DNA from 2 places in the Nonomuraea maheshkhaliensis genome. Region 1 is predicted to be linked to the other one. Evidence: riboswitches for the same ligand, from Rfam matches in the RefSeq annotation. Region 1 holds a riboswitch; the other holds the start of a gene.
What was found. Region 1 has a riboswitch for thiamine pyrophosphate ahead of ABFX54_RS06185 (purine-cytosine permease family protein). Riboswitches for the same ligand answer to the same signal wherever they lie in the genome.

Region 2: it holds a riboswitch for thiamine pyrophosphate, as region 1 does, so the genes downstream of both, ABFX54_RS22340 (FAD-dependent oxidoreductase) here and ABFX54_RS06185 (purine-cytosine permease family protein) in region 1, are expected to answer to the same signal.

The regions. Positions count from the first base shown of each region.
Region 1 covers NZ_BAAAMU010000006.1:48,741-51,974, forward strand. The annotation lists gene ABFX54_RS06170 (MFS transporter) at 1-423, opposite strand, end outside; gene ABFX54_RS06175 (winged helix-turn-helix transcriptional regulator) at 501-932, shown strand; gene ABFX54_RS06180 (rhodanese-like domain-containing protein) at 929-1,252, shown strand; TPP riboswitch at 1,317-1,430, shown strand; gene ABFX54_RS06185 (purine-cytosine permease family protein) at 1,421-2,758, shown strand; gene ABFX54_RS06190 (methylated-DNA--[protein]-cysteine S-methyltransferase) at 2,718-3,234, opposite strand, start outside.
Region 2 covers NZ_BAAAMU010000032.1:16,334-19,567, forward strand. The annotation lists gene ABFX54_RS22330 (thiazole synthase) at 1-95, opposite strand, end outside; gene thiS (sulfur carrier protein ThiS) at 88-288, opposite strand; gene ABFX54_RS22340 (FAD-dependent oxidoreductase) at 285-1,604, opposite strand; TPP riboswitch at 1,594-1,712, opposite strand; gene ABFX54_RS22345 (NAD(P)/FAD-dependent oxidoreductase) at 1,771-2,934, shown strand; gene ABFX54_RS22350 (Rv2175c family DNA-binding protein) at 2,965-3,234, shown strand, end outside.

The sequences.
Region 1 (3,234 bases):
GCCCGCGTAGATGAGCAGCGCCTTGTTGCGCAGCCGGCCTTCGGGAAAGGTCGTGGTGATCAGCGAGAGCCCGGCCGGCGTCAGGAACGCGGCGGCCACCCCCGTGACGAACCTGGCCAGCAGCAGCACCCACCCCTCGTTCGCGAAACCGCCGAGCCCCGAGAAGACCAGGAACACCACCAGCCAGAGCAGGAACATCCGCCGCCGTCCCAGCAGGTCGGCCGCCCGGCCGCCGAGCAGCATGAAACCGCCGTAGCCGAGCACGTACGCGCTCACGACCCCGCTCAGCATGCCCGTGGACAGCCCCAGATCGGCCCTGATGGCCGGCAGGGCGATGTTCAGCATGGCCACGTCGATGCCCTCAAGGAAGATGGCGCCGCACAGAACGATCAGCGCGCCCCACGATCGGGCGGGAACAGACATCGCAAGACCCCCGGTTACTTCTTTGCATATCGGTTATCTCTTGTAACCGTTCACATCATGGGTCAGCATGAAAGACGATGGAAGACGGCACTTTCGAATCACTCGGTTACCGCGAAGGCACCATGGACGACTACGACGTTTGGCAGTGGGACACCCGGGAGGACTGCGAGGTCAGGCAGATCCTCGACCGCATCGCGGACAAGTGGTCGCTGCTGGTCATCGCCCTGCTCGACTGCCAGAGCCTGCGCTTCACCCAGTTGCGCCGCGAGATCGACGGCGTCAGCCAGCGCATGCTCAGCGTCACTCTGCGCCAGCTCGAACGCGACGGCCTGGTCAGCCGCACGGTCCACCCCGTGGTGCCGCCCCGGGTGGACTACGCGCTGACGCCGCTCGGCCGTACGCTGCACGAGACCATCAAGTCCCTGGTCACGTGGACCGAGGCGCACCAGCAGGAGATCGCTGCGGCGCGTGCCGCCTACGACGCGCGGCGCGAGATGATGGAGTCATGACCGTTCCCGAGATCGAGGCGGGCGCCGTTCCCGCCGATGCCTACCTGCTCGACGTCCGCGAGCAGGACGAATGGGTGGCGGGCCACGCGCCGCAGGCCGTCCACATCCCCATGACCCAGATTCAGGGCCGGGTCGACGAGGTCCCCGCCGACACGACCGTCTACGTCGTCTGCCGCGTGGGCGGCCGGTCGATGCAGGTCGCGGCCTGGCTCAACCAGCTCGGGCGCGACGCGATCAACGTCGGCGGCGGCATGCAGTCGTGGGAGTTCTCCCGTCGGCCGATGGTGAGCGAGACGGGACAACAGCCGTTCGTCGCCTGAATCGGTAGCAAGGCCCCCACTATGGCGGTTCTGCCGCCATTAAGGCATGATGAGGGCGCAAATTACATATCGTCGCGGGAGCTCGGGGTGCCGGGCTGAGAGGGCAGCCACTGATCCGCTGCCGACCGCCGGAACCTGTCCGGATAATGCCGGCGTAGGGAGTGTGCGATGTCGCACGGCGTCGAAGAAGTCCCCCTGACCCTCGAAGGCGAAGCGCCGAAGACTCTGGGCGTGCTCGATCAGGGTGCGCTCTGGGCGAATCTCGGAGTGAGCCTCCTCGGCTTCTCCGGCGCCCTGTTCCTGATCAACCCGCTCGGCGACGCCCCGCTCACCCTGGGCGCCGCGCTCGTGGCCACGGTGGTGGGCAGCCTGATCGGCACCGCCATGGTGGGCCTGTCGGCCATTCCCGGCACCCGCACTGGGCAGCCGGCCATGGTGCTGCTGCGCGGCCTGTTCGGTGCCAGGATCTCCTACGTGCCGACGGTGCTGAACATCGTCCAGATGCTCGGCTGGGGCGCCTTCGAGCTCTGGGTGATCGCCAAAGGCGCCACGGCGATCTTCGGTTCGGTGCCGTACCAGGTGTGGGTGATCGTGGCCGGGGTGCTGACCACCGCGCTGACCATCTGGCCGCTCGGCTCGATCCGGCTGCTGCGCCGGTACGTCACCGTCGGCGTGATCATCGCGATGGTCTGGTTCACGGTGTTCTTCCTGCGCGAGGCGCCCCCGCAGACCGGCGGGACGTGGACGGCCTTCCCCGCTGCGGTCGACTACGTGATCGCGCTGTCGGTGTCCTGGGTGCCCATGGCCGCGGACTTCGCCCGCCACTCGCGCTCCAGCAGGGCCGCCTTCACCGGCGTGGTCGGCGGCTACACCCTGGCCCAGGTCGCCTGCCTCGGGCTCGGCGTCTACGCGGTGGCGCTCGCGGGCGTCGCCGCGGTGCAGACCGACGGGACCGCGGTGTTCGGCTCGTTCGTGGCGATGCCGCTGGGCGCGCTGTTCTTCGGCATCCTGGTCCTGCGCGAGACCGACCAGTCCTTCGCCAATGTCTACTCGACCACGATGTCGCTGCAGAACCTGCTGCCGCGGATGGACCGGCGCGTCTTCTCCGTGCTCATCGGCGTGCTCACCGTGGTGATCGCGCTGCTGGTGGACGTCACGTCGTACGGCGCGTTCCTGGGCGTGATCGGGGCCGTGTTCGTGCCGATGTTCGCCGTGCTGGCCGTCGACTACTTCGTGCTGCGCCGCGGCGCCGGCTGGAACACCGCGGAGGACGCGCCCTCACGCTGGTCGATGGTGGTGCCGTGGGCGCTCGGCTTCGTGGCCTACTGGCTGACCACCTCGACGCCGACGGTTGAGGCGTGGGACGGGATCTGGGCGAGCCTGCGCGAGGCCATCGGCTTCACCCGGCAGACGTGGATGAACGGCGCGCTCGGCGGGGCCTTGGTGGCCGCGCTCGTCACACTGCTCATCGGCCTGGCGCTGCGCCGGCCCGCTGTTCGACGTTGAGCAGGTGCTGCTTGGCAACGGCCCCACCCGCGTAGTCGCCGAGCGCGCCGTCCTCGCGCACCACCCGGTGGCAGGGCACGATCACGCAGACGGGGTTGGAGGACAGCGCGTTGCCGATCGCGCGCAGCGCGCGCGGCCGGCCGATGCTCTGGCCGATCTCCTCCAGCGTCGTGGTCGTGCCGTAGGGGACGGCCATCGTCTTCTGCAGCACCGTGCGAGCGAACGGCGTCGCCAGCGCCAGATCCACCGGCAGCGTGAACGCCCGCAGCCGCCCGGAGAAGTAGGCGTCCAGCTCTCTGCGCACCGGGTCCAGCCGCCTCGCGTCGGGCCCGATGAAGCTGCCCACATGCCTGCTGACCAGCTCGAAGACGTTGTTTTCCGCCTCGAAGCTGCACGCCGCGACACCCTTGCCCGTCACGGCCAGCACCAACCGGCCCACGGCGCCGTCATAGGTGCCGAAAGCGATGTCAGGCGGC
Region 2 (3,234 bases), on a different contig from region 1:
AGCGCCTGGTCCAGCACCTCCAGCGAGGGCGCGCCGCCGGTTCCCATGATGAGCCGGGAGGAGAACTTCTCCCCGGCGATGATCAGATCATCCACCTTGCACCGCCGTCAGGACCTCCACGCGGTCACTGTCGCCGAGCGCCGTCGTCTCCCAGGCGCTGCGGGTGACCACCTCGTCGTTCACGGCCACGGCCACTCCGGTGGTGGCCGTGGTCAATGTCTGTACGGCCTGCGCCACGGTCATGCCGTCGGCCACCTCGTGCGCGGACCCGTTGATGGTAACAATCATGAAATTCCCTGAAATCTCTCCGGCGAGCACAGCGCCGCCAGCTCGCCCTCCTCGCCCAGCAGGATGGCCGTCGTGAGCGGGGCCAGCAGCACGCCGCCCCGGTGGTGCCCGGTCGCGAACGTCAGCCCAGGCGTCCCGCTGGGGCCGATGACCGGCAGGTTGTCCGGCGTGCCCGGCCGCAGCCCCGCCACCACGTCGGCGACCTCCAGCTCGGTGACGCCGGGAACCAGCTCCCTGGCGTCGCGCAGCAGCTCGTAGAGCCCGCCGGCGGTCACCCTGGTGTCGAAGCCCAGCTCCTCCTGGGTGGCGCCGACCACCAGCTCGCCGTCGCCCCGGGGGACCAGGTAGACCGACGAGCCGTGCACGGTGCCGCGTACGCACCGGGTCAGCAGCGGCTGTGGCGAGCGCAGCCGCATGATCTGCCCCTTGACCGGCCGCACCGGCACCTCGGCCAGCTCGCCGCTCCACGCGCCGGCGGTCAGGACGACCCGCTCGGCCCTGATCTCGGCCCGGGTCTCCGCGCTGGTCGCCGTCCCAGTGCCTGTCCTGGTGCCCGCTCGGGTCTCCGCTTTGGCGCCCGGTCCGACTTCACCGTGCCCGCCGCCAGGCCCGATCCCGTACGGCTCCGGCGTCGCGAGGCGTACCCCCGTGACCCGGCCGTCTTCGCGCAGCAGCTCGGTGACGCGGGCGCGGACCACCTCGGCCCCGAGCCGCTCCAGCACGGCCAGCAGGGCCGCGGTCACCCGGCGCGGATCCACCCAGGCGTCGCCGGGCGCCAGCAGCCCGCCACGCACGGACGGGGCCAGCATGGGCTCCAGGCGGCGGCATTCGCGCCCGGTGAGCCGCTCGACCGGCAGCCCGAGCTTGTCCATGAACGCCGCCAGCTCGTCCAGCGCCGCCAGGTCGTCGGCCCCGAACGCGACGTCCAGCGTCCCGTCGGACCGCAGATCCAGCGCGAGCGCATCTCCTCCGTCCGCGCCGTCACCGGCGAGCCCGGCACCCGCGCGCAGCCTCGGGCCGGTGAGCCCGGCAGTCGCGCCCGGCCCCGCGCCGACGTCCGTACGCGGGCTCGCGAGCCCGGCGTCCTCGGTGAGTTCGGCGGCGAAGGCGGGCCAGCGGCGCAGCGACGCCACCCCGAGCCGCAGCAGCGGCGCCTCGGTGTAGGTCACCTCGCTGACCGGGGCCAGCATCCCCGCCGCGGCATAGGAGGCGCCCCGCCCCGGCGCCGGATCGACCACGGTGACCTCGCGCCCCTCACGGGCCAGCCGCCACGCCACGGAGAGGCCGACGACCCCGCCGCCCACGATCACATCCACCTGCGCTCCCTTCGCCGGCATGATCCGGATCAGGTGTCTTGCGGTCGAAGGCCCGTCACAGCCTTCCTCTCAGCCCGGTGAAACGGCCGGACTCCCGCGCGTCTTACCTCCACAGCCTACGGCCTCGGTGCGGCGGCCGTGCACCGCCCCCGTTATGGTCTTGAACGTGAACCATGTCGTGGTGGTGGGAGCGGGCCTGGCCGGACTGCGTACGGTCGAGGCCCTGCGAGGGCGCGGATTCACCGGCCGGATCACGCTGATGGGCGAGGAGCGCCATCGGCCCTACGACCGGCCGCCCCTGTCGAAGGCCGTGCTGAAGGGCGAGGCCGACACGAGCTTCGTCGACACCGACCTCGACGCCCTGGAGGTCGACTTCTGGCCGGGCGTCAGCGCCAAGTCGCTGCGCGCCGGCGTCGTGGAGACCACCGAGGGCGAGATCGGCTACGACGGCCTGGTCATCGCCACCGGCGCCGAGCCGATCAGGCTGCCGGGCGACGGCCTCCAGCACGTGCTGCGCACCCTCGACGACGCCCACGAGCTGCGCGCCGTGCTCGTCCCCGGCGCCCGCGTGGCGATCATCGGCGCCGGCTGGATCGGCGCCGAGGTGGCCACCGCGGCCCGCCGCGCCGGCTGCGAGGTGACGGTCGTCGAGAGCGCGCGGGCCCCGCTGAGCACCGCCGTCGGCGCCGAGATCGGCGCGCGCACCGTGCCCTGGTACGACGGCATCGACCTGCGCCTCGGGGCCATGGTCGACTCCGTGGACGAGGGCGGCGTGCGGCTGGTGGGCGGCGAGTTCATCGAGGCCCACGTGGTCGTCACCGGCATCGGCGTACGGCCCGCCGTCGGGTGGCTGGCCGAGGCCGACATCGACCTGCACAACGGCGTCGTCACCGACGAGCACCTGCGCGCCTCGCTGCCCGGCACCGTCGCCGTGGGCGACTGCGCCGCCTGGTGGTCGCGCCGCTGGGGCACCAGGCTCAGGGTCGAACACTGGGACACCGCGCTCAACGCCCCCGAGGTCGCCGCCGCGACGCTGCTGGGGGAGGAGGCGGTCTACGACCCGGTGCCCTACTTCTGGTCCGAGCAGTTCGGCCACATGATCCAGTACGCCGGACACCATCCGGCCGGCGAGCGGCTCGTCTACCGGGGCGAGCCCGAGGGCAAATGGTCGGCCGTCTGGCTCACCGAGGACGACACTCTGGCCGCCGTACTGGCCGTGGACCGGCCGCGCGACCTCGTACAGGGGCGGCGGATCATCGACGCCGGTCACCGTCTGGACACGGAACGCCTGGTAGATCCACAAGTCTCTCTACGGGATTGTGTTGTTTGAGCAAGCACGGCATGTGGTAGTTGTGGTTTCGTGACGCTTTCTGTTGCACAGATCGACCGGGAGACCGAGCAGCTCATCGACGAGTGGCTCACGCTCCCCGAAGTGGCCAGGCGCCTCGACCTTTCGATCGGCCGGGCCAAGCAGCTCCTGAAGGACCACAAGCTCCTCGGCGTGCGCCGGGGCGGCGGCGGGCCACAGGTGCCCGCGGTGTTCCTCGATGGGAAGGACGTGATGAAGGGCCTGCCCGGCACCCTGACGGTGTTGCAGGATGCCGGCTACGACGACGTGGAGTCGCTGCGC